2 regions of the Rheinheimera mangrovi genome follow, and region 2 is predicted to be linked to the other one. Evidence: predicted binding sites of a transcription regulator. Region 2 holds the regulator's gene; the other holds the start of a gene.
The links. The regulator FliA, encoded in region 2, starts transcription of late flagellar genes. The targets are predictions, from matches to a motif close to GCTAAAGTTNNNNNNNNNNCNGCCGATA.

Region 1 (7,064 bases), 1.2 Mb from region 2:
ACAGAGACGCTATGTTGCAACAGGGCAAATGTATAGCCTTGCTGCAGCTGGATATGGATAATTTTAAATCAATTAATGATCTGTACGGCAATAGTGCCGGTGATAGTGTATTGCAGCAAATCAGTGGATTGTTGTTGCGCGAAAGCCGCGGGGCCGACTATGTGGTGCGTTATGCCGGTGAGCAGTTTGTTTTGGTATTACGAGACGTTGAATTTTCTACAGTTCGGGAAGTTGCCTTGCAATTGAATCAACTGGTTGCCAATGCGAATTTCCAGATCCCGGACGGCCGTACTGTGTCTTTGACCTGTTCTATTGGTTACAGCTGTTTTCCGCTGGAGCTTTTAGGAGGACAACTGATTTCCTGGGAAATCTCGTTACAGCTGTCTGAAATTGCCTTACGTAAAGTGAAACAATCGGGTCGTAATGGCTGTGCGACCTTGGGATTTGATCCTCAGGTCGATGCTTTTGAGTTTGAAGATTCAGGTCATATTGACGTACAGATCGAAAAGCTATTAGCCGATGGTGTGGCCTGGTTTGAAGTAAAAAGCTACCGCCCTTAGCCGTTGTTCTTGATGCAGAAGTAACGGGCGCGGGTAAACCGCGCCCCTACGAAAGAAAATAATCAGCGGGAAATAAAGGCTGCTACTTTGGCTTGGATACCTGTGCAGTCTAACCCTAGTTCAGCGTAAATTTGTTCCTGAGTACCGTGTTTGATAAAAATATCAGGCAGGCCGATATTCAGCAGCTTCACTGGCAACTGTTCGGCTATGCAGTATTCATTCACTGCAGAACCTGCGCCGCCCATAAGCGCATTGTCTTCAATAGTGACAAAGTGGCTGTGGGTTGTGGCAAGCTCAGCCAGCAGTTGCTGATCCAGAGGTTTCACAAAACGCATATCCACCAATGTGGCGTTTAATTGCTCTGCTACTGTATGGCAAGCCTGTAATAAAGGGCCAAACGCCAGCAAGGCTACTTTTTCGCCGCGACGGCGCACGAGACCCTTGCCCAGAGCTAATTCACTCATCACAGTTTCTGGCGCTTCGCCATTACCGCTACCCCGAGGATATCGCACTGCGGCAGGCCCTTTGTGCTTATAGCCGGTGTACAGCATCTGACGGCATTCGTTTTCATCCGAAGGCACCATAATCAGCATGTTTGGAATACAGCGCATAAAGCTCAAATCAAAAGAACCCTGGTGAGTTGGGCCATCGGCACCTACAACACCAGCACGGTCGATAGCAAAAAGCACATCCAGATTTTGAATTGCTATGTCGTGGATAAGCTGATCGTAACCACGTTGCAAGAAGCTGGAGTAAATCGCCACTACAGGTTTTAAACCTTCTATCGCCATACCTGCGGCCAAAGTCACAGCATGTTGCTCTGCAATAGCTACATCAAAATAACGCTCCGGATAGCGCTTAGAAAACTGGACTAAATCTGAGCCTTCGCGCATCGCAGGTGTAATACCTTGCAGCTTAGGATCCACTGCAGCCATATCGCATATCCACTGACCAAAAATATTGGAGAAGGTGGCTTTACCAGCTTTTTTAGCGGGCTGGCATTGTGCTGTTGGGTCAAATTTACTGACTGCATGATAACCAATAGGATCTTGCTCTGCCGGTAAATAGCCTTTGCCTTTTTTCGTCACCACATGCAGTAATTGCGGGCCTTTGAGATTACGCATATTACGAATGGTGTCAACCAGGCTTTTGACATCATGGCCATCAATGGGGCCTATGTAGTTAAAGCCCAGTTCTTCAAAAAAAGTACCAGGGGTGACCATACCTTTAAAATGTTCTTCAGCGCGGCTGGCTAGCTGATGTAAAGGTGGCACACCACTTAAAATCTTTTTACCGCCTTCACGCAGGCTGGTGTAAAAGTTCCCGGATAAAATGCGGGCGAAATAACGATTTAAAGCGCCAACATTCTCTGAAATCGACATTTCGTTGTCGTTTAAGATCACCAGCATATCGGGTTTGACTTCACCAGCATGGTTCAGCGCTTCAAAGGCCATGCCTGCAGTAATAGCACCGTCACCAATGACTGCAACCACCTTACGGTTTTTCTGCTCAGCTCGAGCTGCAATCGCCATACCTAAAGCTGCGCTGATAGAGGTACTGGAATGACCGACACTTAAGGTGTCGTATTCACTTTCTTCCCGCCATGGGAAAGGGTGTAAGCCATCTTTCTGGCGGATGCTGTGCATTTGATCGCGACGACCTGTCAGAATTTTATGAGGGTAAGCCTGATGGCCCACATCCCAAATCAGGCGGTCAAAAGGGGTGTTGTAGACATAATGCAAAGCAACCGTCAGCTCAATAGTGCCAAGACCTGAGGCGAAGTGGCCACTGCTTTGGCTGACGGTTTTCAATAAAAATGCCCGTAATTCGTCACTCAGAGCGGGTAACTCATCCTGTGGCAGCTGGCGCAAGTCGGCAGGCCAGTTGGCTTTATGAAGCAGAGGGAAATCCTGACTAGCTGATGTCATGAGAATGCCTGTATTAAAACTGTCGGGCAATAACGTACCGGGCCAACGCCACCAGTTCGTCTGTTGCATAAGGAAGTTCGCGTAAAGCGGCTAACGCCTCTTCAACCAATAAGTGTGCTTTTTGTTTCGCTTGATCTAAGCCCAATAAAGCAGGATAGGTGGCTTTATTAGCTTTTTGATCTGAACCTGCGGTTTTACCCAGTACCACAGTGTCGCCTTCGATATCAAGAATGTCGTCCTGCACCTGAAAAGCTAATCCTATGGCTCTGGCGTAACGAACTAAAGCATCTAAATGGGCGACATTATCCACTGGACTGGCCAGATAAGCAAAACGTACTGAACACTCAATCAAAGCACCGGTTTTTAGCTGATGCATCTGCTCCAGTGCTTCAACCGACATTTTCTGATTGGTATGAGCCAAATCAATAGCCTGACCGCCACACATGCCGTTGTAGCCTGCATGCAGCGCGAGTTGTTGCACCATAGTAAGAATACGTTGTGGCTGAACTTGTTGGTAGTCATGCTGGCTTAGTAGTTCAAACGCGAAGGTCTGCAGCGCATCGCCCGCCAGAATAGCGCTAGCTTCATCAAAAGCTTTATGGCAGGTGGCTTTACCACGACGCAAATCGTCGTTATCCATAGCTGGTAAGTCGTCATGGATTAAGGAGTAGGTATGTAACGCCTCAATAGCCGCCGCCGGGCCATCTAAATCTGCTAAAGAAGCGCCTAACATCTGACCGCAGCTATAAACCAAAAAAGGCCGCATACGTTTACCGCCCAGCAGTAAACTGTAGGCCATGGCCTGATGCAGCCGTGGGTCGGTCAGCGGCTTTTTATCTAATTGTTGTTGAAGTACCTGTTCCAGTCGTTGCTGGTACGAGGTTAAAGAAACTAACGTCAAATCATTCACCTTCGCTTGCTACAAAAGGTTCCAACTGATCTTGCCCTGCGTTCTGGACCAATAACTGGACTTTTTGTTGTGCAGCCTGTAGTTGCTGTTGACTGGTACGGGAGAGTTCGATACCACGCTCAAATTGTTGCAAAGCCTGATCAAGGCTTAAGTCGCCTTGCTCTAACTGTTGTACTATTTGCTCCAGCTCAGCAATGCTCTGCTCAAAATGGCTGAAATCTGTTTTCTTTTTTGTCATATTTTCGCCTGATAATGGGTGTCTGACCAAGCCCAGCGCGCTATTATGAGCAATCAGGACCGCGTTGGGAAAGGATAAATTTGTTTGAGGCCTGAATTTATAGTTAACTATCCCATACTTTTGCCGATAACTCACTATAAGCTAAGATAAAACCAGCGCTATGCTGGTATAAAACCAACTTTTTGCATTCAGTTTTCCGGGAGATACGCAGTGGATTTAGCAACCGTCATAGGATTGGTCTCGGTTATGGGGATGATGGGCTGGGCCATGTGGCTCAGTGCCAGTGGCAACATCGCCATGTTTTACGATTTTGTATCTATTGTCATCGTTTTTGGCGGTAGTATTACAGCTGTAGTGATCAAATTCACCTTTACTCAACTGGCCGATTCAATGAAAGCCGTGGGTAAAGCTTTTATGTTTAAAATTGAATCAGCAGAAGAGTTGATTGAAAAAGCGGTGCAATTGGCTGATGCCGCCCGTAAAGGCGGTTTTTTAGCCTTAGAAGAAGCAGAAATTCCTAATCCTTTTATGCAAAAAGGCATCAATATGTTAGTGGATGGCCACGATGCGGACGTGGTGCGCGGCACACTGGAAAAAGATATTGAATTAACCTACAGCCGACATAACACCGCTATTAGCGTGTTCAAGCAATTAGGTGATTTAGGCCCGGCTATGGGCATGATAGGTACCCTTATCGGTCTGGTCGCTATGTTGTCCAACATGTCTGACCCTAAAGCTATAGGCCCGGCAATGGCGGTAGCCTTATTAACCACTATGTACGGTGCTATTCAGGCTAACTGTATTTTTTTACCACTGTCAGAAAAAATGGCGGTGCGTAACGAAGAAGAAAAAACCAATAATCAGCTTATTCTGGATGCCATTATGGGCATACAGGATGGTCAGAACCCTAAAGTGATCGAAGGCATTTTACGTAATTACCTGGCTGCCAAGAAACGTGAGCCTGCAGCTCCGGCAGCGGAGTAGGAGTTAGTATGGATAAGTGTCCTAAGTGTCCACCTCCGGGGTTACCCGCTTATATGGGGACTTTTGCTGACCTGATGGCGCTTTTGATGTGTTTTTTTGTGCTGCTGCTGTCTTTTTCGGAAATGGATGTACTGAAGTTTAAGCAAATTGCAGGGTCCATGCAGTACGCTTTTGGTGTGCAAAATAAAATTGAAGTTAAAGATATCCCCAAGGGAACCAGTGTGATTGCGATGGAATTCCGTCCGGGCCGTCCTGATCCAACGCCCATTGATACCATCCAGCAACAAACTGTGGAAATGACGCAGCAAACGCTGAATTTTCAGGCGGGTAAAGAAGATGAAGCGGGTGGACGTCAGGAACAGCGGGAGGATAAAACCGGAGGTCAGTCGAGCAGTACCGCAGAAGAGCCTATGGAAGCAGTTGAAGCTGCTGCCACTGAAGTACAGGAACAAACCAACGAGCTGTTGAAAAAAATTGCTGAGCAGTTGGAAAAGCAAATTATGGATGGCGCTATTGAACTCGAATCTTTAGGCCAACAAATTATTATCCGTATTCGTGAGAATGGCTCATTCCCATCCGGCTCTTCGTTTTTACAGCCCAAATTCAAACCAATTATTCAAAATATTGGTACCTTGTTAAAAGATGTTCCAGGCGAAGTTACTGTTTCTGGCCATACTGATGGTGATCAGGTTTCTGATGAATTACATAGCAATAACTGGGATTTATCTGCTCAACGTGCTGTGTCTGTTGCTTCTGAAATGCTCAAAGCTCCAGGCTTTGATAAAAACCGTCTGGTGGTGGTAGGGCATGCTGAAACCCGTCCTTTGGTGCCTAATGATACGGAAAGCAACAGACGACGGAACCGCAGGGTTGAGATTTCTATTATGCAAGGTAAAGCAAAAGAGTCTGACCCTATCAGCCTGGAACCTGCAGCGCAGAGCAAGCCAAATCCGTAACTCCACTGAGTAATAACTGCAGCAATAAAAGCTAAACTGTTGTTGCAAGGCGCGCTATAATTCGCGCCTTTATTTTTTCAGCGAGTGATATGATGGAATTTTTAGTCAAACTGCACCCGGAAATATCGATTAAAAGTAAATCGGTCCGAAAACGTCAGACTATGCTTTTAGAGCAGAATCTGAAAACTATCTTGTTGCGGTTAGACCCATCCGTTGCCATCAAAAATAACTACGACCATTTGCTGGTGCAGGTGGCGTCCAATAGCCCTAAATTACGGCAGCAGATGATTGATCATCTGGCCTGTATTCCCGGCATAGTGCAGTTTATGGAAATGCAGTCGGGCACCTACACTTCACTGCATGATATTTTTGAACAAGTCAAAGCTGCGTTTACCGAAAAACTGGAAGGTAAAAGTTTTTGTGTGCGGGTAAAACGTACTGGCGATCATGAATTCAGCTCGCTTGAAGCAGAACGTTATATAGGCGGTGGTTTAAATCAGCATATCCCTTCTGCCCGCGTGCAACTGAAAAACCCGGATGAGGTGGTACGTGTGGAGATTAAACGTGACCAGCTGATTATTGTCAGTCAGGTGTTTGAAGGCATGGGCGGCTTTCCGCTGCCTAGCCAGAGTGACGTATTGTCGTTAATTTCCGGTGGCTTTGACTCGGCAGTAGCCAGTTACCTGATGATCCGCAAAGGCCTGCGTACTCACTATCTGTTTTTTAATTTAGGCGGCCCGGCCCATGAAACTGGCGTGCGGCAGATGGCTTTTTATTTATGGCAAAAATTCAGTTTGTCGCACAAAGTGAAATTTATCAGTGTTGATTTTGCCCCTGTGGTGACAGAAATTCTGGAGAAAGTTGATAACGGCCTGATGGGGGTTGTGTTGAAGCGCCAGATGATGCGAGCTGCTGCCATAGTGGCTGAACGTCTTGGCGTTCAGGCTCTGGTGACAGGCGAAAGTGTCGGGCAGGTGGCTAGCCAGACTATTGCCAATTTAAGTGTGATAGACAAAGCCACTGATACGCTGGTGTTGCGTCCGCTTATTTATCAGGACAAACAAGAGATCATTGATTTAGCGCGCAAAATTGGTGCTGAAGATATGGCCAAAACCATGCCTGAGTACTGTGGTGTGATTTCCAACAAACCCACCATCAACGCAGATTTAAACAAAGTACTGCTGGCGGAGCAACAACTGGATTTGGCGGCGTTGGAAAAACTGGCTTTGGATGCGAACGTGTTGGATATCCGCACTGTCGAGTTTCAGGCGGAGCAGCAAATCAACACAGTGCTGGATGAAAGCACTATGGCGTCCGACGCCATTATTCTGGATATACGCAGTCCTGATGAAGTAGATGTGAAGCCGCTAACTGGGGTTCGCCATCAGGTGCAACTGTTACCTTTTTATAAGTTGGCCAGTCAGTTTAGCCAGTTGGATCAAACACAGCAGTATTATCTGTATTGTGAACGTGGCGTAATGAGTCGTT
Region 2 (7,064 bases):
ACAGCGCCCACTATGCCTATAGTTGGACTATAGCCACCCATAGCCTCAAATACTTTAGCAGCTCGCAACAACCGTTCTTTTTCCAGATGCAATTCAGTATCCAGAATATCCTGCAACACTTTAGCTTCTGTACCGTCCACCAACAGGTTAAGACCTCGTTTTAATAGTGGTTCTTCTTCATTCAGTGCGTCTTGCTCTAGGGACAAAAAACCCTGTAAACGAGCAGAGTTACCCCATTGGGTAATTCGTTCTATGGTGCTATCAAAATCCAGCTTGGGCGGTGTAAAAACCCAAGGAAGCAAACTCATGCTTACCCGAAACTGCGAGGCAGGACTTTGGATCAGCACCGCACCTAAGGTACCACCAAACACAATCAAAAAAGCAGGCCAATGTAATAAGGTAAGAACGTCTCCACCTTCCTGACTAAAGCCACCGACTATAGCCACTAACGCGATGACAATACCAGCAAGAGTCAATTTATCCATAAACTACTTCAGCAATCATTATGCCCGCTGCAAACGACAAGTTAACCATTGCCAACTTCTGCGATGATTCGGGCTGCGACATCTGACAATGCCACTTCAAGGTGAGTCAAACCAGCAGCAGTAACGGCCTGAGGCATACCATAGACGACACAGCTGGCTTCATCTTGCGCCCAAATACGGGAACCGGATTGTTTTAACAACCTGGCCCCTTCGCGGCCATCAGACCCCATACCTGTCAGAACTATAGCCAGCACCTTGTCATTAAAGACTTTTGCTGCGGTGCCAAAAGTAATATCTACACTGGGTTTAAAAGTAATTCGCGGCGAATCGTCTTCGCGGACCCGTAATCTGGCTTGGTTTTCGTTACCATCGACCAGCATTTGTTTACCACCAGGTGCCAGATAAGCTACACCAGGACGTAATATGTCGTTATCTGCTGCTTCTTTCACTTCAATTTTTGCCAACCCATTTAACCTGGCGGCAAAAGCACCGGTAAAGGCTGCAGGCATATGCTGGATCAGCACTATAGGCAAAGGAAAATTAGCAGGTAAAGCAGTGATAATTTGTTGCAAAGCTACCGGACCACCAGTTGAAGTACCAATAGCCACAAGTTTGTAGTTTTTACCACTGGACTCAAAACTGCCACCTCGCTGAGTTTCAGCGCGCTCTGCCACTTTGTTTTGCAGTTCAGCACGTTCAGCCAATGCTCTGGCTGCGAGACTTTGAGCTAAAGGTGCTCGTGCTGGTACTGCTGTCGAACCTGTTGCAAAGGTTGATGCCGCTCGGGACGCTAAAGCTGAGCTTGCTGAGCCGGTTAAACCTGAAGGTCTGCTAATGACCCGGCGTCTGGCTACTGTTTTTACACGCTGGCGTAAAACGTCGGCCGCTTCAGCTTTATCGCGGGCTATATCTTCAAATTTTTTCGGCAGGAAATCGATAGCGCCGGCTTCCAGCGCATCTAAAGTGGCTTTCGCACCTTCATGAGTTAACGAAGAAAACATCAGAATAGGCGTGCGCTGCACTTTTAAGATTTCGCGCACGGCCGAAATGCCATCCATAACGGGCATTTCGATGTCCATCGTAATCACGTCGGGCCGCAAGGCTAAAGCTTTTTCCACCGCCTCTTTACCATTATTGGCGGTGTCAATGACCTCTAACTCAGCATCCTGACTCAGAATTTCCGTCAGACGACGACGGAAAAAACTGGAGTCATCAACAACTAATACCCTTATGGCCATAGTGCACTCTCTTAAGCTGAGAATTTGTCAAAGCGATCAAATTTTATTTTGGAGCGTTTGGCATAATGCTTCAGCAGGTTAGGTACATCTAAAATCAGCGCTATACCGCCGTCTGATGTGATAGTAGCGCCCGCCATACCTGGAGTGCCTTGCAATAAAGCATCCAGAGGTTTGATCACCACTTCTTCCTGACCAATCAGAGAATCCACCACAAAACCAATTTGTTGGGTGCCTATTTGCACTATTACCACATGGCCTTGTTCGCGACGTATCTTCTTGCTTGAACCTTTCACCAACCAATGCTCGAGATAAAACAGTGGGATAGCTTTGTTGCGTACAACAATCGTCAACTGTCCATCTACATTGTTGGTTTTGGCTAAGTCGAGGTGGAAAATTTCGTTCACTGTGGCCAATGGCAAGGCAAAGGTCTGCTCGCCCACTATCACCATTAAGGTTGGTAATATGGCCAGAGTCAGGGGGACCTTAATTTCTAATAAAGTACCCTGACCCAACTTCGAGTTGATATGCACTGTACCATTGAGCTGGGTAATTTTGGTTTTCACCACGTCCATACCTACACCACGGCCAGAAATATCGGAAATTTGCTCTTTGGTGGAGAAACCAGGGGCAAAAATCAGGTTAAAAGCTTCTGTATCCGACATACGGGCGGCAGCATCAGGTTCAAGCACACCACGTTTAATTGCGATGGCTTTAAGTTTTTCCGGATCCATACCGGCACCATCATCTGTGATGGTTAACAGAATATGATCACCGGCCTGTGACGCGGCCAACCGGACCAAACCTGTACGAGGTTTGCCCGCTTTAACCCGCACATCCGGCATCTCAATACCGTGGTCAACTGAGTTACGCACTAAGTGGACCAATGGATCGGCCAGAGCTTCCACCAGATTTTTATCTAAATCTGTTTCTTCCCCTTCCAGCACAAGGTTAATGTCCTTCTGCAGTGAACGGGCTAAATCACGGACCACGCGTGGGAAACGGCCAAATACTTTCTTAATTGGCTGCATCCGGGTTTTCATCACAGCGCCCTGTAAATCGGCTGTGACTACATCCAGGTTCGCAATGGCTTTGCTCATTTCTTCATTTTGCGCAGAACCTGACAAGCTGACCAGACGGTTACGTACCAATACCAATTCACCCACCATGTTCATGATCTGGTCAAGGCGTTTGGTATCCACCCGAACTGTAGTTTCCGGCTGGTTGGCTGCTGCTTTTGGATCGGTTTCCGGGTCTTTTGGAGCCGCAGCTATAGGAGCCGCTTTAGCAGCAACTGGCGCAGGTGCTGCTTTAACAGGCTCTGCCGCTTTTGCCGCAGGAGGCGAAGCTGGTACAACAGCGACAGGCGCTTTGCCTTTACCATGTAATTCATCCAGCAGAGATTCAAACTCTTCGTCTGATATGTCATCACCGCCAGTAGTTTTAGCTTTTTCTGCCGGTTTAGCAGGCGCTTTTTCAGCTGGCTTAGGCGCTGCAGCTGCAGTTTCACCAGGGATAAAAGATCCCTGCCCATGCAGCTGGTCTAAAATAGCTTCAAATTCGTCATCAGTGATGTCTTCGCTGGCAGTTTCTTTGATTGCAGGTGGAGGCAGATTGGCGGAAGTATCACGGCCAGGAGCACCTTTACCATGCAATTCATCCAGCAATGATTCAAATTCATCATCACTAATTTCGTCGATGGAGGAAGAAGTTTCAACGGCTGGTACAGCGGCAAACTCAACCACTGCATCGAACTCTTCCATACTGATTTCAGCTTCTGGTTCTGGTTCCACAGCTGCATGGTGAACCTGCTCGTCTTCCGACTCAGGCATGCTCAGACGATGCAAAGCCTCGATAATAGCAGGATCAGCCGGGGTCAGTGGTTCGCGGTTTTGCACATCGGCAAACATAGCGTTGACTGCATCCAGAGCTTGTAAAATAACATCCATCAATTCTGCAGTGACACGACGTTTGCCGGTACGCAGAATATCAAACACGTTTTCGGCGCCATGGCAGGCATCAACTAATTCAGTCAGCGATAAAAATCCAGCGCCACCTTTTACGGTGTGGAAACCACGGAAAATGGCATTTAATAAATTTGCGTCATCCGGATTATTTTCCAACTCAACCAACTGCTCTTGCAGTAGTTCAAGGATCTCGCCGGCTTCGACTAGGAAATCCTGTAAAATATCCTCATCTAAATCAAAGCCCATGCTACAGCTCCCCTTTTAGAAACCTAAACTTGATAATAAATCGTCCACGTCATCCTGACCGGACACCACGTCATCACGCTCTGCTGCGTCAATAATAGGGCCTTCAGCTTCGTGACCTGCTTTTGGTTTTTTCATTACAGCTGCCGGACGTTCTTCCGTACTTAGATTGGTTTGGCCAAAGGCCGTTAATAAACCAATTAAGCTGTCTTCCACTTCCCGGACTAATTCAATGACCCGCCGTAAAATCTGACCAGTTAAATCCTGATAATCCTGAGCCATCAATACTTCGGTAAGCAGTGCATGTAAGGTAGCAGAGTTTCCGGTAGCCTGTTGCAAAAAGCCATCGAGATTGTGGCATAAGGCTTTGAACTCTCCGACTTTTAAGTCACGACTCATCAATTTTTGCCAGTTCGGCAAAATAGATTGTAAGTGATTGTTAAGTTCATCGGCGATGGGAAGACAGTTTTCAACCGCATCCATAGTTTTATTCGCGGCCTGCTCAGTCATATCGATGACATGATTCAGCCGTTTTTTTGCATCTGGAATATCATCTTCCAGCAAAGAACTTAAGGATGGGTCAATTTGGAAACTTTTCAGCGAATCGTGCAGTTGCCGGGTTAGTTTTCCAACCTCGGCAAATAACTCAGAGGAGCCCGGCACAGCCAGCTGTTGTACCAGTTCGTTTGCTGTTTCGATTTCGCCGAATTCCAGTAACTGAACCAGTTCACGGGCCTGCTCTAAAGTAATCAAGGGTGCCGTAGCTACAGACATGGTGTACTCCTTTGTCAGTTACGGTTTAACCCAAACGTTCGAATACTTTAGCCAGTTTTTCCTGTAGGGTAGCAGCAGTAAAAGGTTTGACAATGTAACCATTCACTCCAGCCTGAGCAGCCGCAATGATTTGTTCCTTTTTCGCTTCAGCGGTCACCATTAATACAGGGATATGCTTCAGTTTTGCGTCAGCACGAATTGCACGTAACAAATCGATACCTTGCATACCTGGCATGTTCCAGTCAGTGACTACAAAATCAAAATCACCGTTTTGCAGCATAGGCAAAGCCGTACTGCCGTCATCAGCTTCAGACACATTGGTGAAACCCAGATCTCGTAACAGGTTTTTTATAATGCGTCTCATGGTTGAGAAATCATCAACCACAAGAATTTTCATATTCTTATCCAAAATCCCCTCCGGTGAGAGCCCAAGCTGGACTAACTCAAACTATTACAACCAATCCTGCATTCTGGAGCGCAAGCGCACCAACGCCTGACTATGAATTTGACTGACCCTGGACTCACTGACATCCAGCACAGCACCAATCTCTTTCAAATTTAGTTCGTCATTATAATACAGCGACAACACTATAGCTTCTCGTTCCGGTAAGCTACTGATATTTTTTATCAATGCCTGCTGAAATGCATCATTTGCCTGTTGTTCGTACAAATGATCGTCTTCTTTATCATTTGCAGTCACTAACACATCATCTGAGATCCCCAGATCTTCGATACCAATAATGCGGCCGCTGCTAGCGTCACTAAGCATATGATGATACTCATCCAGAGATATATCAAGTTTTTCAGCAACTTCACTATCTTTTACATCGCGACCCAATTCAGATTCAAGCTCAGCAATAGCTTCAGCTATCATACGTGAATTACGGTGGACAGAGCGCGGAGTCCAGTCACCACGGCGAATTTCATCCAACATAGAGCCACGAATACGAATACCAGCGAAGGTTTCAAAGCTAGCTCCTTTACTGCCATCAAAGTTCTTCGCAGCTTCAATCAGACCTATCATACCGGATTGAATTAAATCATCCACTTGAACGCTGGCTGGCAGACGGGCTAACAAATGGTAGGCAATACGCTTAACCAGAGGTGCGTACCGTTCAACCATTTGGGTCAGATGATCAGCGGCACCGTAGGCCGCAAGTTTGCTATTCAAACCAGACCTCTCGCTTCAGGTTGTTGTACCAGTTGTTCCAGGAAAAACTCCAGATGGCCTGACGCCATCGGAGGCACAGGCCATTGCACTGCACGGGTAGCCAAAGTGCGAACAGCCAAAGAGGCTGGAGTTTTTGGAAAAGCATCGACAAAAGCTTTTTGTTTACGCGCTGCTTTTCTTACGTTTTCATCAAAGGGAATAGTAGCAACTAATTCAAGACTGACATCTAAAAAACGGTCTGTTACCCGGCTTAATTTGGCAAATAGTTCCTGACCTTCTTTTAAACTGCGCACCATATTGGCGACAATTTTAAAACGCTGTACACCGTGTTCACGGCTCAATATTTTCATTAAAGCGTAAGCATCGGTGATAGAAGATGGTTCGTCACAGACCACAACTAACACATCTTGAGAAGCACGAGAAAAACTCAATACCATATCGGAAATACCAGCAGCGGTATCCACCAGTAAAATATCAAACTTTGTCCGCATTTCGCTGAACGCCCGAATAAGACCAGCGTGTTCCACTGGCTTTAATTCGGTCATTGACTGAGTGCCTGAAGTTGCCGGCACAATTTTGATGCCAAAAGGCCCTTCAATCAGAATATCGTCTAATTCAGCTTCACCGGATAACACATGAAATAAGTTTTTTTGTACACGAAGCCCAAGCATTACGTCGCAGTTCGCTAATCCAAGGTCAGCGTCCAGTACCAATACTTTTTTTCCAAGCTGAGACATAGCCATGGCAAGGTTCAGAGTGACGTTAGTTTTACCCACGCCACCTTTGCCGCCTGTCACTGCTATGACTTTTACCATTTGTTGCTGCTGTTGTTGCTTCATTCTTCTCAGGCCACTGGCTTGATCATCATTCATCGGAAGATTATGCATAGGTTCCTTCCACTCGGGCTACTGAATCTGAATACCACTGATAGCCCGTACTACTGTTAGAGGTCCGTAACTGCTCTGCCTTGGCAACCATTATTTTCGCATCGGCCATTTCGATATCTTCAGGGACTCGTTGTCCGTTGGTCAAATAACTGACCGGTAACGCATTTTGGATTGCCACATTAATGATTTCTCCCAAACTTAAGCATTCATCAAGTTTGGTGAAAATACAACCCGCTAATGGAATACGTTTGAAATGCTCAACGGTTTCCTGCATGACGCGAGCTTGAGATGTTGCAGACAAT

Region 1: the regulator FliA is predicted to act here: its motif matches at 3,738-3,765, upstream of pomA (flagellar motor protein PomA).

The regions. Positions count from the first base shown of each region.
Region 1 is NZ_CP034683.1:2,853,060-2,860,123, reverse strand. It holds gene EK374_RS12795 (ligand-binding sensor domain-containing protein) at 1-560, shown strand, start outside; gene dxs (1-deoxy-D-xylulose-5-phosphate synthase) at 623-2,488, opposite strand; gene ispA ((2E,6E)-farnesyl diphosphate synthase) at 2,502-3,389, opposite strand; gene EK374_RS12780 (exodeoxyribonuclease VII small subunit) at 3,391-3,636, opposite strand; gene pomA (flagellar motor protein PomA) at 3,847-4,620, shown strand; gene EK374_RS12770 (flagellar motor protein MotB) at 4,629-5,576, shown strand; gene thiI (tRNA uracil 4-sulfurtransferase ThiI) at 5,666-7,064, shown strand, end outside.
Region 2 is NZ_CP034683.1:1,612,807-1,619,870, reverse strand. It holds gene EK374_RS07410 (flagellar motor protein) at 1-485, opposite strand, end outside; gene EK374_RS07405 (protein-glutamate methylesterase/protein-glutamine glutaminase) at 527-1,723, opposite strand; gene EK374_RS07400 (chemotaxis protein CheA) at 1,735-3,933, opposite strand; gene EK374_RS07395 (protein phosphatase CheZ) at 3,949-4,704, opposite strand; gene cheY (chemotaxis response regulator CheY) at 4,730-5,101, opposite strand; gene EK374_RS07385 (RNA polymerase sigma factor FliA) at 5,156-5,875, opposite strand; gene EK374_RS07380 (MinD/ParA family protein) at 5,872-6,762, opposite strand; gene flhF (flagellar biosynthesis protein FlhF) at 6,755-7,064, opposite strand, start outside.